4 regions of the Paenibacillus suaedae genome follow, and region 1 is predicted to be linked to each of the others. Evidence: riboswitches for the same ligand, from Rfam matches in the RefSeq annotation. Region 1 holds a riboswitch; each other region holds the start of a gene.
The links. Region 1 has a riboswitch for cyclic di-GMP ahead of RQP50_RS17620 (CAP domain-containing protein). Riboswitches for the same ligand answer to the same signal wherever they lie in the genome.

Region 1 (5,393 bases):
GAAAGTTGCTTGTTACAGGTGCCGAGAACAGTGTCAATGCTTTTAAAGCCGAGGTCATGCGCCGCGAAGGATTTGCAGTAGATCCGAACCGGCCGAATGATGTCAAATATGAGGTAGCTAAGGAACTGGGCGTGCCGTTGCAAGAAGGGTACAATGGACAGTTGTCAACGGAAGATGCAGGTCGCGTTGGCGGACGAATCGGCGGCTCGATGGTGCGGGAGATGATTCGCCTTGCTCAGGAGAATTTAACGAAGCAGCAGGGGAAGTAAGATAAGATCTCTTTCTTGGCATGCCAGGCATTATTTCATGAAATAATCATTCAGAAACGGTAGGAGTGTCTGCTTATGTGCTATGAGAGCATTATTATTGGTGGCGGCATTGCCGGGCTGCAAGCTGCCATTCAGCTGGGGAGATACCGACACCGCGTGCTGGTGATCGATAGTGGTTATGGCAGATCGACGATATGCCGTTCCTACCATAATGTGCTCGGATGGCCTGAGGGAGTGTCCGGTACTCAGCTTCGTCTTTTGGGTAAACGGCAGGCCACATCGTTAGGCATACATCTGCTTGAAGATACCGTGACGAGTCTCGCACCTAATGGCGAGCATGGCTTCACCGTGACGACAACAGAGAACGGCCTCTTCACAGCAAGTACACTCCTGCTCGCCACTGGAATCATGGATCGGCTTCCATCCTTGCCCAATCTCATGCCCTGCCTAGGCCTTACGGTGTATGTATGCCCTGATTGCGATGGTTATGAAGTGAGCGGTAGGCGAACCATTGTGCTTGGTTCTGGCTCTACCGGAGCTGATATGGCACTAACGCTATTGTATTGGACCCGTGACATCGTCTATGTGAATCACGAGCAGAAGCCCTTGTCTGCTGATCAAATGCACCAATTGGATGCTCAGCAAATTGAAGTAATTGAAGCACAGATTGAAGAAGTAGTATGTAAGGGAGAAGGTATCTTCAGTGGCGTGAGACTTTCCGATGGAAGGATCATTGATGGAGAGCGTGGATTTGTTGCCTTCGGAGGCAATGAGGTGAAGTCCTCCCTCGCAGAGCAGCTTGGGATAGAGCGGCATGAAAATAAACACATTATGGTGGATCCACGTACGAAAATGACCAATGTTCCCAACGTATGGGCGGCAGGAGATGTGTGTGTGCATTCGGAACAGGTTACGATTGCGATGGCGGAAGGTTCACAAGCTGCCATTTGGATGCATAAAGCAATCCTTCAGCAGGCTTCCCCTAAGGAATGATCCTCACCACCTTAGGCTGCTGGCCTCGAATTCCGGCAACTGCTTGCTGCAATTGAGTTTTGCTGACTGCTATCGTATTCCCTAAGGAACCTCATCTCATCGTCTTGGTGGGTCATGGAAAATATATTGCAGCATGCGGTACAATAGAGGCACGAACATACCGCGTCAAGGGGGTGCCTCTTATTACGAAGAAGAATCAAATCATGTCCCGATTGCTCGGTGTCACGGCTCTGTTGTTTCTCCTTGCTGGGTTAGCTCTTATCCTATATCCGAAGTGGAACCAATACAACGAACAACAAAGGGAGCTTCGGCTCCTTACTGAGTGGGACAACTTGCCGCAAGACAGCATTCAAGTTACCTCCAAGACACAAACCGATTCAATCACACCAAAAAAACGGGAGCCTAAATCCATTGACGGCCTCCTTGTATATGGAGCAATATCTATCGACAAAATCGATCTGCGAGAGCCTATGGTAGAGGGAGCCACACCTGCTTCTCTCAAGGTTGGAAGTGGAATCGTTGTCCCCGGCCGAGTGCCGGGCGAGATCGGCAACTTTGTATTGGCGAGCCATCGCAGTCTGACATTCGGCAGACACTTCAACAGGCTCGATGAGTTGAAAAAAGGCGATAAAGTTCAATTGGAAACATCAGATCAGACCTACACGTATACCGTGCAATCAAAATCCGTCGTAACCCCAGAAGATCTGTCCGTTCTCGATCAGAATCCAACGGATCGGGAGCTGACACTTATCACCTGTGATCCAATCGACACAGCTACACACCGGCTTATTGTGAAGGCTGTCATGGAGAAGACTCCATAACGCCGTAACAATCAAAGACGCCTCCAACACCACTGTTTCTGTGGGATTGAAGGCGTCTTTTTACCACGGCCTGCTAGCTTCGTGGCGTATAGAAGTTTTCCGTGTAGTAGACTTTCGATTTACCTCCGAAAAATACGCCTACACCCATTCGCGAATAATCTCCTAATATGTTGGCACGATGCCCTTCCGAGTTCATCCAGTTCTCATGAACGAAGATAGCACTCGTCTGGCCAGCGGCAATATTCTCTCCTGCGGACTTATATACGATTCCGTCTGCCTTTATTCGATCGAACGGCGACTTGCCATCCGGATTATTATGATCGAAGAAGCTTCTTTCTCCCATATCACCGCTATGCTTGCGTGCTGTTCCTGCGATTTTATCGTTCCATTGCAGCGGCTTCTTGCCATTGCGTACGCGAACTGCGTTCGCTAGATCGAATATTTGCTGCTCGAAGCTTGTCCGCAATTGCTCGCTAGGCGTACCGAAGTAACCCTTGAACGACAACTCCACAGCTTCAGCAATGAATTGGACAGCTGTTACCGTGCCGCGCTGACTCACATCATAGAACACCGTCGCATAAGCATCGCCTACCTTGTGCATACTGTATGTTCCGCCGTTATCCTTGTAGTTATAGATGGTATTGCCTTTCTTAATTCGGCTGATGGAAGACCCGTAGGCTGCTGTAACTTCCTGCTTCGTCGAACCAAATCCAATGCTGCCATAATCAGCCTTAGCATTCGAGTATAGAGCTACAACTTTCTTGTTGAGCACACCGACCTGCACATACTGCTTATAATCCTTGTTATAGATGTACCACTCGAACCCGTACTCGCTTACGTCTTTGCGTGCTGGTTGGCCCAGCCGCTCGAAGAGCTGCTTCTCACTCATACCGAGCGAAATGCCCTGAACCTTGACTCCTGCCGCCTGTACATTCAACAATTCTGATGCAGCAGTCCCGCTTCCGCTAGTTTCATCCGCTGCATAGAGAGTTGTCCGTGGCATGAACATGCCGAACAGCAATGCAGCACTAAGCCCTATTGCAATTCTTCGCTTGCTGCCTACCAATGATTGTTTTTCTTCTACTTGCCAGTTTGCGTTGTTGTCAGTCGTTTCCGTACAACGTGTCCGCATCCTTACCATCTCCCATTCTTTGACGTTATCCGCTCGAATGAGATGAACACCAGGGGCGCTTCTTGTTATACAAAAAAAGCGCCACCCTAATGGCGGCGCACTTAAATAGACGCTCGTATTGTCGCAATTAGGGCAACCCGGCTGTCATCGCATTGTGTAAATGCATTAGACCCGTGGCTTTGCGTCCCCTGCTTTCGCGAGGGTTTGCCATTATCCAAATGTAACCGTTATATGTCTATGGTAACATGCAACAGAACTGCTTGTACACTCCTGAACGATTGTAATCTTCTGTATGTGGACAGAATAGTAGGATACCCGCCAAGGAACTCTCCCTGGCGGTTCATCACATCAACGTCTTACAAATAATCGCTTCCGAGCAATCCACATGAGTGCTGCGGCAGTAATGAGAATCATACCGACGATTGGCGATGCAGGCGCTTCTTCACCAGTTTGCGGCAGCTTGCTGCCCGGCTTAGGATTCGGCTTCTTCGAATCCGTCTTGCCTCCTAGATCTGCATCATCAGGATTTCCTTCATCATCCTTGTCACCGTCTGGATTGCCCATGCTTCCACCCGGCTCCGTCGTATTTCCTGTATCGGGATCTGTCGTCTCACCAGGTACCGTAGGCTGATCAGGGTCAGTCGTCGTTCCAGGCGTTGTTGGCGTTGTTGGCGTTGTTGGCGTTGTTGGCGTTGTTGGCGTCTTGGGAACTGTAGGATCGACGATCTGCCCAGGGACCGTTGGAATGTTCGGATCTGTCTTAGGAGGTGTCTTGTCGTCTGGCTTGCTTGGCTCCCACGGTTCATAAGGATCCGTCTTGCCCCCTCCCCCTCCATCGGTATAACGAACATTCTCGACCGTAACGATAGTCAACTGCCCTCTCGTAATTTCGAACCCAATCCATGTAGTATTGCGAATATAGCCGCTCGGTGCCTCTGTCTCCTCGAAGAAGTATTTACCCGGCTTCAAGGCTGGAAGGGATGCTTCTCCGTTTGTATCCGTCGTTAAGATCGGAAGCTCTGCTCCTGCCTCATCTTTAACCGGCTGCTTCTCCGCATCCAGAAGGCGGAACTTGGCACCAGACAGCTTTTTCTCTTTATTGTCATAAGCAATCTTAATCAGCTTCACTGAACCCGTCGGCGGCAAAGCGAGTGTATTACGCACAATGACTACTGCTTCCTTGCCAGCGTTCACATCAAACTCGATTAATTCCGTGTTCAACACATATCCGACTGGCGCCTTCGTTTCTTCTGCATAATACTTGCCCGGATACAGGTTAGGAATCGTGACTTCGCCATGCTCATTCGTGATTAGCAGCGGCAATTCCACGCCTGCTTGATCCTTGACTGGCTGCTTATTCGCATCCAGCAAACGGAACTCCGCACCTGGCAATTTACTTTCTTCATTGGCCACATCAACTTTAACCAACTTAGCAGTTCCGGTCTTAGGCACTTCAGGCTCACGTGTATTCGGTACCTTCACTTCAGGTTCTGCCTTCTTGCTTACTGTGAATTCGAATAAATCGCCGTTCAACACATACCCTACCGGTGCCCTCGTTTCTTGCGCGAAGTATTGGCCGGGATTCAGATTCATAATGATCAATTGGCCATGTTCATCCGTTACCAACTGTGTCAATTCTTTGCCTGTTTGATCCTTGGCTAGCTGCTTATGTGCATCAAGGATGCGGAATTCTGCACCAGGGAGTGTAGTATTCGTGCCTGCCGCCACTTTAATGACTTTCACCGTTCCTGGAACCAGTTTGTTCAAGACGGTAATCGGTGTGTCCGTTCCGTTCTTGACTTCAACTGTAATGGGCTGAGTATTGAGCACATACCCTTCTGGCGCTGTCTTTTCTATTAAATAGTAGGTGCCGCTCTTTAAATTTTCGAATTTCAGGATACCATCTGCAACAGTTTGCCTCGTAGCAATGATATTTCCTTTCGCATCTTTAAGGACAAATTCCGCACCAGAGAGCAACGCACCGCCAGCTTCATCTTTCTTAATTACAGTAATGGAGCCAGGAAGTGATGTGTTCTCAACCGTACGCGTTGCTAATGTTGTCTGATCCTTTTTAATCTCAAATTGTATTGGCTTTGGATTTGAATCCAACTTATATCCCTCAGGAGCCCTTACCTCAATAAGTTGGTATTTGCCTCCGGGTTGGAGTTCTTTCAGCCT
Region 2 (5,393 bases), on a different contig from region 1:
GGAGCGAGAGGTAGATAAATCAGAATGAGCAAAATTGTATTTTTTTCGATACCCGCGCATGGTCACACTAATCCAACCATTCCGGTGGTAGCCGAATTAGTCAATAGAGGCCATCAAGTTTGGTACTATTCCTTTCTAGAATTTCAGGAAAAAATAGAAGGTGCTGGCGCTGCATTCATTGCTTGTGATGAGTTCTTGCCCCAGCTTTCACAAAAGGAATTGGATCGCAAGGTTGGCAAAGATTTTACAGCATTAATTGAGATGGTTGCCGATACGACCATTGCTTTGGATGAGAAGGTATGTCAGGAATTAAGGGAAATTCAGCCGGATTGTATTGTATCTGACTCTATATGCTTTTGGGGAAAATTATTTGCTAAAAAACTAGAAATTCCATATGTTTGTTCGACTACTACCTTTGCTTTTAATCAGTACACTGCGAAACTGATGAAGCGTGGTTTTATCGATTTATGGAGAATGATCGTGGGTTTGCCCCGAATGAACAGAAAAATTCAGTTGTTAAAGAATCATGGATATGAAATTGAGAATTTTATATCGATTGTTCAAAATAATAATGAAACAGACACCATTGTCTATACCTCGAAAGAATTCCAGCCGATGGCGGATACGTTTTCTGAGCGATATGCTTTTGTCGGACCATCCATCAGACAGTCTCCGTCGATACAGATTAATAAAAAAGATAGAAAACGAATCTACATTTCACTTGGGACTATACTGAATCAAAATCAAGATTTTTACCAAAAAGTTATTCAGGCATTTGCAGATACGGACTATGATGTTGTGATGTCAGTTGGTGAAAAAACGGAGATTGCTTCTCTTGGCAACATACCAAGAAATTTTACAGTGAATAACGTCGTGGATCAAATATCGGTATTGCAAACAGCCGATGTATTTATTACCCATTGCGGTATGAATAGTGTGAATGAAAGCCTTTATTTTGGAGTTCCAATGGTTTTATTTCCGCAACATAGCGAACAAGGATTAGTGGCTGATCGGGTTGCTCAACTGGGTGCAGGTTTACAGTTGAAAGGAAAGAAGCCAAAATATTTGGCAGCAGCGGTATCTGAGGTGTTGACGAATCGGACATATCAGGAAAATGCGCTAAAACTGTCAGAAACTTTTCAGAATGCTGGTGGTGCAGTAGAAGCGGCCAATGTGATTTTAACTAAAATTCGAGCGAAGTCTTAATGGTACTTTCATGATCCTTTTTTAAAAATGGGGCAGCTTCATTGAAGAGGTGCATGACGAACATAAATATCGTACTGGGTTGATAGACCTGGTACTTGATGAATTTTGCGTACCTATAGGCACAGTTGTATACAAGCTGTTCATTTACATGTTACTATAGACATTTAATCTGTAACATTTGGATAATGGCAAACCCTAGCGAAAGCAGGGGACGCAAAGCCACGGGTCTAATGTATTTCACAATGCGATGACAGCCGGGTTGCCCTAATTGCGACATTACGTGCGTCTTTTTTTATTGCGCTGCCATTAGGGTGGCGCTTTTTTTGTGCTATTGTAAAGCGTCCCCGGTGTTCATCTCATTTGATCGCAGAATGTAAAAGAATAGGAGATGAAATGATGCGGCCATGTTGTACAGCAACCAACAACGCAATGTACCAAGAACAGCATAAACACATTAAAGCAGGAAGAATGCGGCGTATGACGATTACAGCTAGCGCTGCGCTGTTAGCCGGGATGCTTATCTATCAGCCGACCCTTTATGCAGCGGATAAGCTGGTCGGTAGTATGATTACTGTCACGAAAACGAACAATGCTCCGCAGGCAGGGGCAGACCAACTGCAAGGCATCACCATAGGAATGAGCGAGGATCAACTATTCCAAAAAATCGGACTGCCGGTTCGCAAGGATCTAAGTGAATATGGCTTCGAGTGGTATATTTACAATCAGGATTATAAACATTACTTACAAGTTGGTGTTCAGGACCACAAGGTCGTTGCACTCTATACGAATGCGAATGATTCTTATGGCAGTATTGGATTCGGTTCAACCAAGCAGGAGGTAGAGGCAGCCTTCGGATCTTCCCTCAGTCAAATTAGGAAAGGCAATACGATTTACAATATGGACAACAGCGGACAATATAGCCTGTACAAGGTCGGCGGTATGTATGCAACCGTGTTCTATGATCTCCATCAAGGGAATACGGTGACGGCTGTCCAATTTATTGCCCAGGATGTGGAACTGGCGTTCAAGGGGTACTTTGGCACGCCTAGCAAGCGATTGCAGACAAGCTTTGAGCAACAAATCCTCGATTTGGCTAATGCTGTGCGTGTCCGCGAGGGCATGAAGCCATTGAAGTGGAATGAAAAGGCTGCGGGAACTGCTCGCAAGCATAGCGACGATATGGGGCTGAGAAGCTTCTTCGATCATAACAATCCGGACGGCAAATCCCCGTTCGATCGGCTGAAGGCGGACGGAATCGTATACCAAAAGGCAGGGGAAAACATTGCTGCTGGACAGTCGAGTGCCATCTTCGTTCACGAGAACTGGATGAACTCGAAAGGACATCGTTCGAATATTTTGGGAGACTTTTCTCATCTAGGGGTGGGTGTGTACTTCGGGGGGAATTCAAATGTATATTACACACAGAACTTCGTCACGCAGAATTCCGTCGACGATAAAAAGCCCGATCCTGATGTTGTATCTCCTAGCCTCAGCAAATCTAAGGTTCTGACAGGAGATCCATTCGATGTAAAGGTCGAATATTCTGTGTCGAAAGCAGTATATTCAGCTTCATTCAGTCTTACTTATGACAGCCGCTTGACTCTCTTAGATATTAAGCCAAGCGTTACGATGGCTACCTATCAAAAGTTGAACTATCCGGATGTCCCGCTTATCACGACAAAGAACATAACCGATTTACCTAATGGCCAGAAGCAATTGGATTACTCCGTCAATCTCAACGGAGGCGCTTATGAAGGAGACGGCGACATAGCAACCATCGCTTTCTTGAGCGACCAAGAAGGGAAATATACCTTCAATCTTGTAAATGCGAATCTGTTCAACGCAAACAATGAACGGATCCGAATCGGTTACATTCACTCGTCTACCGTTGATGTCATCAAGCCGTCTGTTCCAAATCCGAATCCGAAGCCAGAGTTGCCTATTTCGTCTTCCTCATCTGAAGGCTCTAGAGGTTCTACTAGTTCTACACCTTCGACTTCTGTGGGAACAATTCCAGCCGGTAAGACGATGAAGGCAGGATTACTGGCAGAGACGATGAAGGAGCATGCAGTGAATGCGGAGTTTAAGATAAATGCGAATACCGTGAAAAAACAGCTGCAGGACAAAAATGCCAAGCAGGTTCAACCCGATATTAGCGATGTAAGCATGAAGGATTACAATGAAGTCTCCTTCACGCTTGACAAATCGGCCGCCAAACTGCTGCAGGAATCAGGCAAGGATTTGCTTCTGTCTACAGCCGAATTCGATATTACCATTCCGAATAAGTCTATTGCGGAACTCATCGGAACGAGCGGACTCGAGCTTGTGGTGTCTCTTGCAGAGCATAAGGACAAAGGTTTTAGCAAGCATCATGGCGAGACGACCTTTACGTCTCCGATGATCACGATCCGTGGGCCGCAAGAAGCAAAGAATATCCTGTTGGAAATCTCCTTGAAGCTGATGGAAGCTACAAAGGATATTCGTAAGGCAGGCGTGTACGCAGAAGCTCAAGGCGTAACAACAAATGCTTGGAGCTATAAACTGGCCGGAATGAAGGCAGCTGATAAGAAGCATATTTCCTTCCAGGTCACGCAGTTCGGCACCTACACGATTGCAGAGCATGCAAGATCCTTCAATGATCTTACTGCACATTGGGCAAAGGATGAAATTGAAGTCATTGCAGCTCACGGACTGTTGTGCGGCAAAGACAGCATACACACATTCAAGCCGAACGACGTTATTACCCAAGCGGAGTTCGCCACCTTGCTTGATCGCTTGACGAATAACGGAAATACTTGGGAACAGCGGATTGCAGAGCCTGGGGCACGTAAACCGATTACTCGCGAAAAAATGGTCGTGATGCTTACGCGGGCATTGAAAATTGATCTGTCCCATTCAAGCGCTTCGCTTGGATTTAAGGATGAAGCACTCATCTCACAGGATGCAAAGACAGCCGTTGTGTACGCAGTGAGCAAAGGACTTATCAAAGGAACCACCGATAACAAACTTGATCCGGCGGGAACGCTCACTCGAGCGCAGGCGGCACTCGTTTTGTACCGCGTGATACACGAGCAATAAGATATTCATCATGACACAAAAAGCAGAGATCCTAGATTAACACATAGGATCTCTGCTTTTTTTTCCTTTTATGGGGTGTACCGCGTGATAACAGTAATGCCGTCGGAACTATTTTTTCTCAGTCTATAACTTTATTTTCTTTCTTCATAGACAATCGAAATCGTATCCTATTGAGCGTTGTCGATAACATCCTTCGGCACTTTAATTTCGGCCAATTCGTTATGCTTCGTAATTGTGCTCGTCACCTTCATGCTGATCGAAATCTTCTGTCCGTTCTCTTCCCCTTCGAGCACAAGTGTAAAGCCGCTTTTTGTTGGGAAGTAGGTTTCCTTATTCACGCCATATGTCATGGTAAGCGTCTTAACATTCATCTTGCCAAGCGCTTCCGCAGCTTCTTCACCAGATGACTCGGACAACAGCGTCTTCGCCAACTCCTTGCCTTTATCGCCAGACATATCCGTAGTCATGATGTATTCGTTACCTTCCACGGTAATCTTCGAATCTTTCTCTAACGGCTTAAATTTATCGAGATTTTGCGTCAAGCTCATTTGGCTCTTAATGTTCGTTTCCCACTGGCTCTTCAACTCATCCGGAACTTTCGCCCATTCGCCATTGACCTGAGAGTATGCTCCTTCTTTGGTGAAGTATTGTTTAATCGTTTGGTTCGTTTGGTCTGACACAATTGACGTATCTTGATAGAAACCAAGCGGTTCCTTTGTAAAGTCAGTTTTGATTGTAATATCCGATTTTTCTTCTTTGCTGCTGTCGCCTTGAATCCCATTCACTTGCTCAACATGGACATCCATTGAATAGCTCTTCAATGTTTTATCCGCATCCGTAGCCTTTTGAATCAATTCTCCTGCCGTAGGTGTTGAGTTGCCGCATGCTGTAATGCCTAGTACTACCATGATCGCTACGAGTGCTGCCGTCCACTTCTTCAAAACCGTCTGCCTCCCAAAATTAGTATGCTCCCTCATAGTAACCAATATCGATAGACAGACAAAGTGAACGTAGCCCTATTCCGAAACAGAAATTAGTAGAATAGAACTATTAATGCCATAAAAAAACCGCCAAATCCGTAGATTCGACGGTCTAGTCTATACATTGCG
Region 3 (5,393 bases), on a different contig from region 1:
AAGATCTTCTGGCTGATTCACAGATACCAGATTATCGCTAGATTCATCAGCAAGGCTCGGGTCGTCCATATGAACCTGCTCGATGGTATTCGGCAAATCTATATCTGACGATCTGCTAGTCAGTACCAGCTTCGTACGACTGTCTTCCAGGACATATTGAATGCGATCCTGAGGGTGATCAGGATCAAGTGGAACATAAGCTCCTCCCGCCTTGAGAATCGCTAAGATACCGACAACCATCTCTGCACTTCGCTCTGCCATAATACCAACAGACTGTTCCCGATTGATGCCAAGCTTCCGCAGCCTGCGCGCCAATTGATTCGCACGAGCATTCAACTCGCAATAGGTCAACTCGCGATCATCTTCGATAACAGCTACTCGATCCGGATGCAGCTGAGCCTGTTCCTCGAACAGCGCCTGAACCGTGAATGTATGAGGATATTCAGCTCGCGTCTGATTCATCCCCTCAATTAACTGGCGCTTGTCCTGCTCTGTCAGCATTTCCAGCTCGCCAATACGCTTCTGAGGATGCTTCACAGCTTCATCCAGCAGCTGCAAGAAGTACTCACCCAGCTTGTCTACTGTCGATAACTGGAACTGATTTTCCTTGTAATACATTGTGAACATCGGTAATGCGCCCGTTCCAGCAGCATGCTGAATGCAGCCGTGCAGGTCACATACCTGCTCTCCCTCTGGAAGCACGGGCCGAACATCTTCTCCGTACCAGCAATACGTTGCCACATCACTGTCAGAAGCTATTTCAGAGCAAGTCAGGTTACGTCCTTCTGCGCAAGCCGACAAGCTGTTATGAATATTCATAATTCCTTGCAAGGTTACGTCATCCTGACTGACTACGGTATGGTTTGCATTGCCGTGTCCCGCTTGAACGGCATGAAGAGTTACTTGCTGCGAGTTGTAGAACCGGGACAACAGCGTTGCCCACGCACTGAACATGACGGATTCCAACTTGACCGAATGCTCGGCCGAATGCTTCTTCAGAAGACGCATTGTCTCTTCAGGCAGCTCGATAGAATGTACGTCATAGCCTGCCAATCGTTCTACTGTTAATTCCATGAAAGCCAATTCTCGTCCTCTCCTTTGTACGATCCAACCCATTTCGTAAACCTATGAGTCAACTGCTCCCATGTGATGTACTCTATTTGCTTGGCAAATTCCATATGCTGTGCGCACACAGTCATACTATAGCCTGTTACAGGAACGACATATTGCTTTACATAATTATGATCAACATTCCATAATTGATTATGTTGTATAGGTACAGCTGTCTCCTGCACAATCTCGAATGTGCTGGGAGGCAGGCTGAGACCCGTTCCTAATGCCTTCAGAACACTTTCCTTAGCCGTCCATATGTAAAAAAACAATTCCTGACGCGCACGACTGTCGTTCGTATTTGCAAGCAATTCCAACTCACGCGGCGAGCATATCAGCCTAGCCACGTCCATGTTCCATTCTCCTGCTTGCTCAATATCAATCCCGATTGGCGCTTCATCCAATGCCACTGCTATGAACGCACCGGCGTGAGAGATGTTGAAAAATACTGGATCACCCTCCACATATGGCTTGCCGAAGGGATGAGTGTGAATAACAAGTTCGTTATTCGAACATTTCAAGGTTCGACATAGCAGCATGCGGGCCAATATGTCAGCCGCAACCGTGCAATAAAAATCTTCACGGTTCCGAAGTCTATCTAACCTTTTGTATTTTTCAGGTGTAACGAACGGGATAAATCGATCCATCAATGAATCTATGTCTTCGTAGGAAGTACACTCGTCCCATTTTAGCAACACAATTTCCATCATTTACCCCAGCTTCTGTGCGCAAAAAAAAGGCCATTCTGCATAGCCTTGTCACCGAATAACCGTTGTGTAGTTACCGCAACATTAATGGCAACCCGGCCGCCGTAATCCGTGAAGATGTTAGGCCCGCGGCTTTGCGTCCTCATCTTTCGAAGAGTTTGCCTTTCAATCCTGATGTTGTTCTTCTTGATGTATCCATTGCGTGTTGCAGATCGATTATCAGGCAAGAATGTCATAGCAATGTTACGCACTAGTTCTTGTGACATGTATCGCGTGAATAGGTCTAAAGTACATATTACATATCAGCATGTTGGACGGTCGCATCCCCTATCCAACTCAAGACCCATATTTTATATCGGTTGCTCGAATGAAAAGATTAATACTTTTTCATAACACTTTTCAATTTTTCGACACGAAAAATCATTTTTTGTCATTTTGTAGTCATTTTCAAGGTTGTTTCACCCTATTTCCGACAAAAACACCCCTATCCTCTCCATCCTTGCTCCCATAGATTCGTGCAATTCCCTCCAACTGCTCGACACATTTGTCGATTTTCCTATAGAGCCACTACTGCTTAGCCCCCCTCTCCCCTACCAATTACCTAATAGACAACACTGAAGTCATTTCTTACTCATTACACAACTCTCTTGTACTCTTGGTGATACATAAAAAGCCTCGGAAATCATTCCGAGGCTCTTATTGAATGCCATCTATCTATCTTCTCTATTTCACATCATGGGGATTAATATCCGTCACCAACTGTCATTTCATTGGATGCGGTGGACAGTGCATTCACTGTTGCATTGCGCCCATCCGCTACGGACATAACGAATACTTTATAGGCAACGCCGCTGCGAATTGGATTTCCATATGCATCATTATTGGACAGCGAGAATATGGTTGAACCATCGTCTGTTACTCTAACCAATCTATAATTACTTCCTGCCACACGATTTGCCTGATCCAGGTCGAATGAACCCGCTGAACCGGAAGGAACGGCCATCACTGCATAATAGGCAATCCCGCTGTCGTTGCTTGGCTTCCAGAAGGAGGCCTTGAAGTCATTCCCCCCTTCTCTTGTCAAAAACACATTCGTAGGTGCCTGCACGGATTGATCTACCAAGGCAAATTCACCAGAAGGCGAAGACAAGGCATTCGAGGAGCCGCTTCTATTGTCAGCTACCGTAAGCACAAATACCCGGTAAGCAACACCTTTTTGAATGTCGTTGCCTTGAACATCCCGCAAGCCGCTTGTTAGCGATTGTCTTACATAGCCACTCTGATTCCCAACCCGAATGTAGCTGGATGATCTCACCTGTCCCGCACTATATGCGTCGAATGCATAGGACTGATCTGCGCGGACGACCATAATACGGTATTCATTTACGTACGAATTACTGGATGGTGCATTAAAGCCTACTTCAATGTCGCTGGCATTACCGTTTTTGCCAATAATCTTCGCTTCTACATTCGTCACAACATCAACCGAAGCGTTGCCTTTAAGCGTAACCTCTGGGGATGGAGCAGACAATGCATTGTTTGCTTGATTATTGGAGCTCACAGTCAGAACAAATACCCGGTAGCTGTTGCCGTTGCGAATCGGTGCTCCATCTACATCTCTTGCATCCGCATCGAATACATGCGACAAGCTACTGCCACTCCGATACACGACAGCTGAGTTCCAATTATTAACTCGATTGGCCTCTGTTAGATTAAAACGGCTTGCATTGGAAGACTTCACAACCATGACGCGATAATGGTTCACATTCGATTCATCTGCAGCACGGTTGAATGTTACACTCAGGTTCCGTCCATCATTGTAGTTTCCACCCAAACTGCTTGCCGATACGTTCGTTGCAGGGTACACCGTCGAATTGTTAGACAACGTAATCGTATCTGAGGAGCTGGACAGGGAATTCACATAACTGCCGCGTCCAACAGAAAGCACATATACTTGGTAGCTGGTTCCGTTACGGATCAGGTCCCCATCTACGTCTCTCGCAGTAGAGCTCAGCTTGAGGCTAACGTCTCTGCCATTCGGGTTCATCGACGTATAATTGTAGCTGGATACGTTGTTCGCTTCGGATACATCAAAGCGGTACGATCTGCTCGTCTTCACAACCATAATTCGATACTGGCTAATATTCGATTCATCCGAGGCCCGGTTGAAGGTAACCATCATATCGCGGCCGTCATTATAATCTCCGACATCGCTTACTCTTACATTGGAAGCACTGTACACCGTTGAGTTATTCGAAATATTGATGGAATCAGATGCGCCCGACAATGCATTGTAATCAGAGTTGCTATTCGAAACTGACATGACGAACAGACGGTACGTTTCCCCTCTGCGGATTAGTGAGCCATTCACATCACGCATATTAGATGGCAATGTTGAAGTAATGCTATAGCCATTCTTCGAGACATCATAATAATTGCTAGATGAAACCCGGTTTGCTTCAGTCAAATCAAAGCGATAAGCATCCGAATATTTCACTGCAAAAATCCGGTAGTAGCTTACGCGCGATTCATCGGAGGAGCGATTAAAGCTGATCTGAATATCGCGTCCATCTCCATAATTGCCCACTTGGCTAACCTTCGTAATCACTGGAACACCAGCTGATTGTCCAAGCGTGAACGAGGATGAGCCGGAGGACAGCTTGTTGGCATACGAGCTCGTATTGCTTACAGATACTACAAATACGGTATAAGACACATTATTGCGGATATATTCACCTGATGTATCTCTTGCCGTCGAACTCAAGGTTGTCGTCAACGTCGAGTTGCTAGACTTCGATACGGTCGTGTAATTTTGGCTGGAGACGCGGTCTGCTTCATAAGCATCGAAACGAGATGCATCCTTCGTTTTAACGACCATAATCCGATAATTTTGAATTTGGCTGTCGTTAGAAGGACGGGAGAAGCTGACCTGCATATCGCGGCCGTCGTTATAATTCGCCACATTGCGCACTTGCACATTCGTTGCCGCCGCAACCGCATTGTCGCCTAACGTAAAGGTTGAAGATGGGTTCGAGAGCACCTGTTGGTTGCTCGTTCTGCTCACTGACAATACATAAGCTTCATACTTCACATTCGTGCGGATGTAGTCTCCATCTACGTCACGTGCTCGGGAATCCAATCTGACTACAGGATCGTCACCGCTCTTGTTCACTACGGTATAATTGTTGGAAGATACCGAACGAGCCTTGTTCAAATTAAAGGAGTTCGACGCTTTAACAATCATGACGCGATATTGATCAAGGTTATTTTCATACTGTTCCTTGGAGAAGCTGACACGAATATCGCTGGCATCTCCGGATTGGCCTGAGATCTGTGTTGTCACATAATTGACGCCTCTAAGATTGCCGGAGTAGTCGGGCTCATCTGGGTATGTTGGACGATCCGGGTACGTTGGGCGATCCGGGTATGTCGGCGAACTTCCAGAAGTCACGCGAACGACTCTCGTTTTGTCGTCATAGTTGATTGTGGCGCCCAATGCTTCACTTACGAAGCGTACCGGAACCATCGTTTTTGCATTCATTATTCTAGATGGAACATCCATATAGACAGTTCTTC
Region 4 (5,393 bases), on a different contig from region 1:
AATCGTTTTGGCATCATAGACCGATTTCAAATCGACGGCCGTGTAACCGTTCTCATTTGTTACGGTTCCCGCTAAATAATCGCCGGAAGTCAACGGTCCATCGGCTTGGATGTAGAGCTTCGGCAGCTTAACCGTTTTTGCTCCTCTTTCCACCGCTTTCAACACTTGATTCGATTCGGTCATAGACTCGTTATTGAAGAGGGTAATTTCATATCCCTTATTGTTGCCCCAAGCCTCGGTATACGGTTTCACATCCGCCGTAACATCCAGCTTGGTATATTGGATTTCATGTGCTGTCAACGCCTGGCTTCCGAAGAGGCCTTCTTTCGTTGTCTTTGTTAATTTATCACGCTTGGCAGGATCCGCAGTAGGGGCATCGTTGGAAGCCATCCAAGCAATGACGCCGCCCAGACCATTCTCAAGCACATATTTCGTTTTCTCTTGAATGGATCTTTCATTGTCATACGTGTAGAATACACCAGTTGTCCCATCATACAGATAGGGAGCTTTGGATGCATCATCCCAATATTCTTTGAGATTCGGGTAAGTGGCCTTCAGCTTGTCGAGGTTGCGATAAGACCAAATCCCTGTTCGGCGGCCGCCGTCCCCAACAGCGAGCGCTGCCTCGCCAACCGCGCCGCGGGATGGAGTCTGATCCGCATCCTTGGCGGATAGTGCTGCTTCGCCGAATAGCCCCGGATGATTCGGATCGGATCCTTGCGACACTTTATCCCAGCCGCGAGTATAGTAGGCCGCCCCGATCACAATCTTATTCGGCTCAGCACCTTGCTGAATCAAATAATTCACGCTCTCGTCGATGGACAGGTTGTTGCCCGTGAGCGGGTCGTTCGGGTTCGTATACAAGCCGGTATGGTGGCCGCTTACTTCATCCCATGCGCCGCGCATGTCATAAGTCATAATGTTGGCAAAGTCTACAATGTTGAACAGTCTCGGCACATCAATGCCGATATCGATCTTACTCTTCGGCGCCGGAAGCGCAACAGACAGTTCATACGCTTTACCAAGCTGGGCTCCTTGCTTATTCAATGCGTTTTTGATATCTTGCAGCAGTAAAATATAATTGTTTTTATCCTCTGGTATAGCGTATTTCGTACCTTCATCGTTCTTATTATCGACCATATCAGGCTGTCGAACTTCAGCCGGGAACTCCCAATCGACATCCACGAAGTCCATGTTCGTGTACTTGATGAATTTCATGACATTTTGGATCAGATTTGCCCGTTTGGAAGCATCGGCTGCAACGACAGCGAAGTCGCCTGATTTCGACCATCCGCCAAGAGAGATGCCGATCTTCAGATTCGGGTTTTCTGCGCGCAATTGCTGCAGGGCGATAAGGATGCCTGCATTGGCCGCTTGCCATTGAACGCCATCCTGGCCGACAGGCGCTTCTACTGCCGCATCCTTATCCGTAAAGACAAGGTTGCCTTGGGCATCAAAATCGAGAAACGCATAGTTCAGGTGGGTTAATTGATCGGCCGGTATATCTTTGGGATAAAAGTTTCCTTGTCCTCCCCAAATCGACCAATCGCCATAGTACATGACATTCCGGATTTCTTTTGTTGCATTTTTGAGCACAGGTTCCTGTGCTGCGGAAACAGTCGTTCCTGCGTAAGTCGGCGCCAACGAAGACACGAACATCATGATGGTCATTACCGTCATTGCGAACAATCTTCGGGCGCTGCGCTTTCTCCCAGTCTTCATCCGTTATTCACTTCCTATCAATAGATTTTATTAATAGGCAGCTAGGGTGGGGCATCTCGCCATGGATCATACAAAAACAACCATACGACTAATAGAGATGGGGGTCTATTAATCGGCAACTGGCTGGCATAGAATTTCTTCCTTAGCCCCTTTAGTTTTGCGTCACTAGATTTCCCTAGCTTTGCCTAGTAATACCTGCAAACATGCATACTCTTGCATAACGATACATGTTTACACCGTTAAATATACAGCAGTTTTGAGTATATTTAATGGGTCATACGGATTATTTGTGAATATATGAACATAGTTCGATATTATTATTCACTAGAAATATATCTTGTTGAAATCCGGATGGAATAAGAGGATGTATGTTAATTCCATATGGTTTGATACTGGACATCATCCTAGTAACTGCACCGATCCTTTGTTATGCTTTTTTACATATTCTACATGTCCGACAAGGTTTGGGCAGTAGGTCTTAGGGAGGAGGGGAGATATATTGTAGTGTGGATGAACGAGCCAGAGTTCGCACAATGATAACGGAATATAACTTTCCTTATCAGTAAAATTCATGCAACTATATAGTACTTGGATTGGATTAAAAAGGACTGATCCTCCTTTTCTGGGCAATTATACCTCGCCCAAAAGTTGAAGAATCAGGAACAAAACAGTGGTCTGACGATCATTTTTCGATAACGGAACCAGGATTGCTTTGACAGGTAATCCATTTTATTTTATAGTAAGTAACACACTAACTACTAAAGGAGTTGCCATGGAAGAACTTTATAAAGAACTTCAGAAGTGGGGCTTTTCACAATATGAATGTAAAGCGTACATAGGGCTTTTGAAAAATTCCCCTATAACCGGATATGAAATAAGCAAAAGGTCGGGTGTGCCTCGTTCAACGATTTATGAAGTATTGGCAAAATTAATGGATAAAGGTGCGGTGTACACAGTACCTTCTGACCCCGTAACCTATGCACCTTTACCAGCAAAAGAGTTAATCCATCGATTGCGTAATGACTTTGACAATTCTATGGATTATCTTGAAAAGAATTTATCTGCGTTAGAAAGTGAACAAGAAGTAGATGTTATTCGACGCATCAGCAGTGATGAGCGCGTTGTGGCCGAAATGATTGACATCATCGATAAAGCTAACAAAGAAATATGGTTGTCGATCTGGGAACCACAAGTCGATTCGATAAAAGGTGCTGTAGATACGCGGATAAAGGATGATATCCACGTCTTTTCTATTCTTTTTGGAGCACCTGAGATTCAGCTTGGAGCAACTACTCATCACAATTACATGGCTCCAGAAGTAGCTGAGGAACGTATGAACGGTCGCTTAACGATTGTTGCACGGGACAATGAGGAAGTATTAATTGCAAATTTCTCGCCAAATACACCTGCATGGGCGGTAAAAACGGAAGACCCGGCACTTGTGTTAATCGCGATGGAATACATCAGGCATGATATTATGTTCTCAGAATTAGTGAAAGAAGTGGGCCCAGAGAAAGCAGAAGCGCTTTGGAAAAACACTCCTAACCTATTTCATGTTGTTACTGGAAGACGGTTCAAATAAATTGAACCGTATTTTCTTTCACTTTTTAGTAGTAGTTAGTAAGTTAGCTTCTAATACTTGAAAATAAAGAGGGAATGAAATGAGTCTGTCGAACGTCCAAATAAATTCGTCTCCGAGAGATGAAGATAGCTTTATCCAAGGAGTAAAAGATTGTGTCCCCACGCTGCTGGGTTATTTAAGTATCGGATTAGCTGCAGGTGTGATCCAAAAGACTGCGGGACTTAGCATCGCTGAGATCGCTCTGATGACTATGATTCTCTATGCTGGCTCAGCTCAGTTTATTGCTGCGGGTATGATAGCAGCAAGTAGTTCGATTACTGCCATTATTATTACGATTTTCTTTGTCAATCTTCGTCATATTTTACTTAGTGCCGCACTAGCACCTTATTTCCGGCATCTTACTCCACTTCGCAACATGCTAGTAGGTTCTCTACTCACCGATGAGACATTCGGTGTCGCGATTACCGAGGCGGCCAAGAGAAAGCGAATCAGTGAGAAATGGATGCATGGTCTCAACATAACCGCTTATGTAAATTGGCTTGTAGCGAATCTAGCAGGAGCATTTTTGGCACAATGGATTTCGAATCCGGAGAAATTCGGACTAGCATTTGCCTTGCCAGCTATGTTTATTGGAATTCTCGTACTCTCTATGGTAGGGCGAAATAGAATCAAACTTGATATCGTTGTCGCCATTATTGCAGTGGTCATTGCTGTGGGAAGTTCTTTCTTTTTGTCCAGCAGTATGGGCGTTATTGTGGCTACAATTATTGCTTCAACAATAGGAATGGTGGTAGAAAAATGGAAGTAAGATGGGACATTTTTTTGATTATTCTAGGCACAGCTTTTGTAACATTTATTCCAAGGGTCGTTCCTCTGATGGTGCTTAGTCGTTTTGAATTACCAGGATGGGCAATGCGATGGTTAAATTATGTCCCCATTTCCGTTATTGCTGCTCTGATAGGTCAAGAGATATTTATCCATGACGGAAAGCTTACATCTCTTACCAACAACATTGAATTTTTTGCAGCCATACCGACTTTTTTAATTGCGATAAAAACAAGAAGTTTATTGGGAACCGTACTGGGCGGTATTATTTCCATTATCATTTTACGCTTATTGTTTTGAAACTTGATACTAGAGTTTTATCGAGGATACATGGCTATGAGTAAAAATTTTATATGCGCGCTGTAAAAAGGGTCTAGTGGATGAAATACCTACTGCCAAAAACTACACACCGAGCAAATGGTATTCCAAGAGGGAGAATATTTCAAAACAAAGGCAAGAGAACGCTACAAAATTGAGGCGAAGAACAGTGAACTCAAACATAGACATGGGTATGGTGTCGTTATCCTCGGATCTTTTTGGCATGGAGTTACAAGGCATAATGGCAATCTTCGCTCTTAACGTGAAGAGAATAGTAAAGCTACCGAAGTGAGAAGCCAGTGGTACAGGCTTGTGTATACAGTGAAAAAGACGACTATTATCCCATTAATAGAATAATAGTCGTCTTTTGTTTCGCTCTACGGCCTCGGATTGATCCAAGGTTTTTTGATTTACATTCATTTAGTTGAGAATTGTATACGCCTATCTATGTCTTGTATTGCTCGATTTATTGTTCTGATTCGATTGGGGCTACTTGTCGTTGCGAGATATCATTTGATGATAACGATAAACACTTGATTCCGACATTCCCATTATTTCAGCAACTTCATTTATTGTACCTTTAACTTCGAATACCCCGTATTCTTTTAATTTGAAAATAGCAAGTCTCTTTTGTTCAGGTGATAACTGAGCACCGGATTCTAATATATCTTTATCTATTACTCCATAAATGATATTACGAATATTATCGGTAAGTTTTTCAATAGGTTGTTCCTGGTCAGTTTCCTGTTCGATAAGATCTATAGCTGAACTTAGATTGGCCAATTTTAATATATCCTTTGCGACTTTCCTATAGACATCCGCATCAAAATTTATACATAAAAGACCTTGTAATTGACCTTCACGATCTTTTATAAATAAAGTTGATGAACGGAATTTTTTACCTCTGGGTCCTTCTCCAACATAATCTACAACATAATCCTTTTTT

Region 2: it holds a riboswitch for cyclic di-GMP, as region 1 does, so the genes downstream of both, RQP50_RS24390 (CAP-associated domain-containing protein) here and RQP50_RS17620 (CAP domain-containing protein) in region 1, are expected to answer to the same signal.
Region 3: it holds a riboswitch for cyclic di-GMP, as region 1 does, so the genes downstream of both, RQP50_RS00425 (4'-phosphopantetheinyl transferase family protein) here and RQP50_RS17620 (CAP domain-containing protein) in region 1, are expected to answer to the same signal.
Region 4: it holds a riboswitch for cyclic di-GMP, as region 1 does, so the genes downstream of both, RQP50_RS09275 (glycosyl hydrolase family 18 protein) here and RQP50_RS17620 (CAP domain-containing protein) in region 1, are expected to answer to the same signal.

The regions. Positions count from the first base shown of each region.
Region 1 covers NZ_JAVYAA010000004.1:125,471-130,863, reverse strand. Annotated here, with positions in the region: gene RQP50_RS17635 (alpha/beta-type small acid-soluble spore protein) at 1-269, shown strand, start outside; gene RQP50_RS17630 (NAD(P)/FAD-dependent oxidoreductase) at 345-1,262, shown strand; gene RQP50_RS17625 (class D sortase) at 1,370-2,083, shown strand; gene RQP50_RS17620 (CAP domain-containing protein) at 2,157-3,215, opposite strand; cyclic di-GMP riboswitch class I at 3,344-3,434, opposite strand; gene RQP50_RS17615 (SpaA isopeptide-forming pilin-related protein) at 3,564-5,393, opposite strand, start outside.
Region 2 covers NZ_JAVYAA010000007.1:274,061-279,453, reverse strand. Annotated here, with positions in the region: gene RQP50_RS24400 (helix-turn-helix transcriptional regulator) at 1-28, shown strand, start outside; gene RQP50_RS24395 (macrolide family glycosyltransferase) at 25-1,206, shown strand; cyclic di-GMP riboswitch class I at 1,384-1,473, shown strand; gene RQP50_RS24390 (CAP-associated domain-containing protein) at 1,684-4,284, shown strand; gene RQP50_RS24385 (DUF6612 family protein) at 4,452-5,225, opposite strand.
Region 3 covers NZ_JAVYAA010000001.1:85,417-90,809, reverse strand. Annotated here, with positions in the region: gene RQP50_RS00430 (amino acid adenylation domain-containing protein) at 1-1,083, opposite strand, end outside; gene RQP50_RS00425 (4'-phosphopantetheinyl transferase family protein) at 1,065-1,820, opposite strand; cyclic di-GMP riboswitch class I at 1,904-1,990, opposite strand; gene RQP50_RS00420 (copper amine oxidase N-terminal domain-containing protein) at 2,560-5,393, opposite strand, start outside.
Region 4 covers NZ_JAVYAA010000002.1:348,705-354,097, reverse strand. Annotated here, with positions in the region: gene RQP50_RS09275 (glycosyl hydrolase family 18 protein) at 1-1,722, opposite strand, end outside; cyclic di-GMP riboswitch class I at 1,834-1,918, opposite strand; gene RQP50_RS09270 (TrmB family transcriptional regulator) at 2,495-3,304, shown strand; gene RQP50_RS09265 (AzlC family ABC transporter permease) at 3,384-4,112, shown strand; gene RQP50_RS09260 (AzlD domain-containing protein) at 4,103-4,429, shown strand; partial or broken gene RQP50_RS09255 (IS5/IS1182 family transposase) at 4,535-4,739, shown strand; gene RQP50_RS09250 (helix-turn-helix transcriptional regulator) at 4,937-5,393, opposite strand, start outside.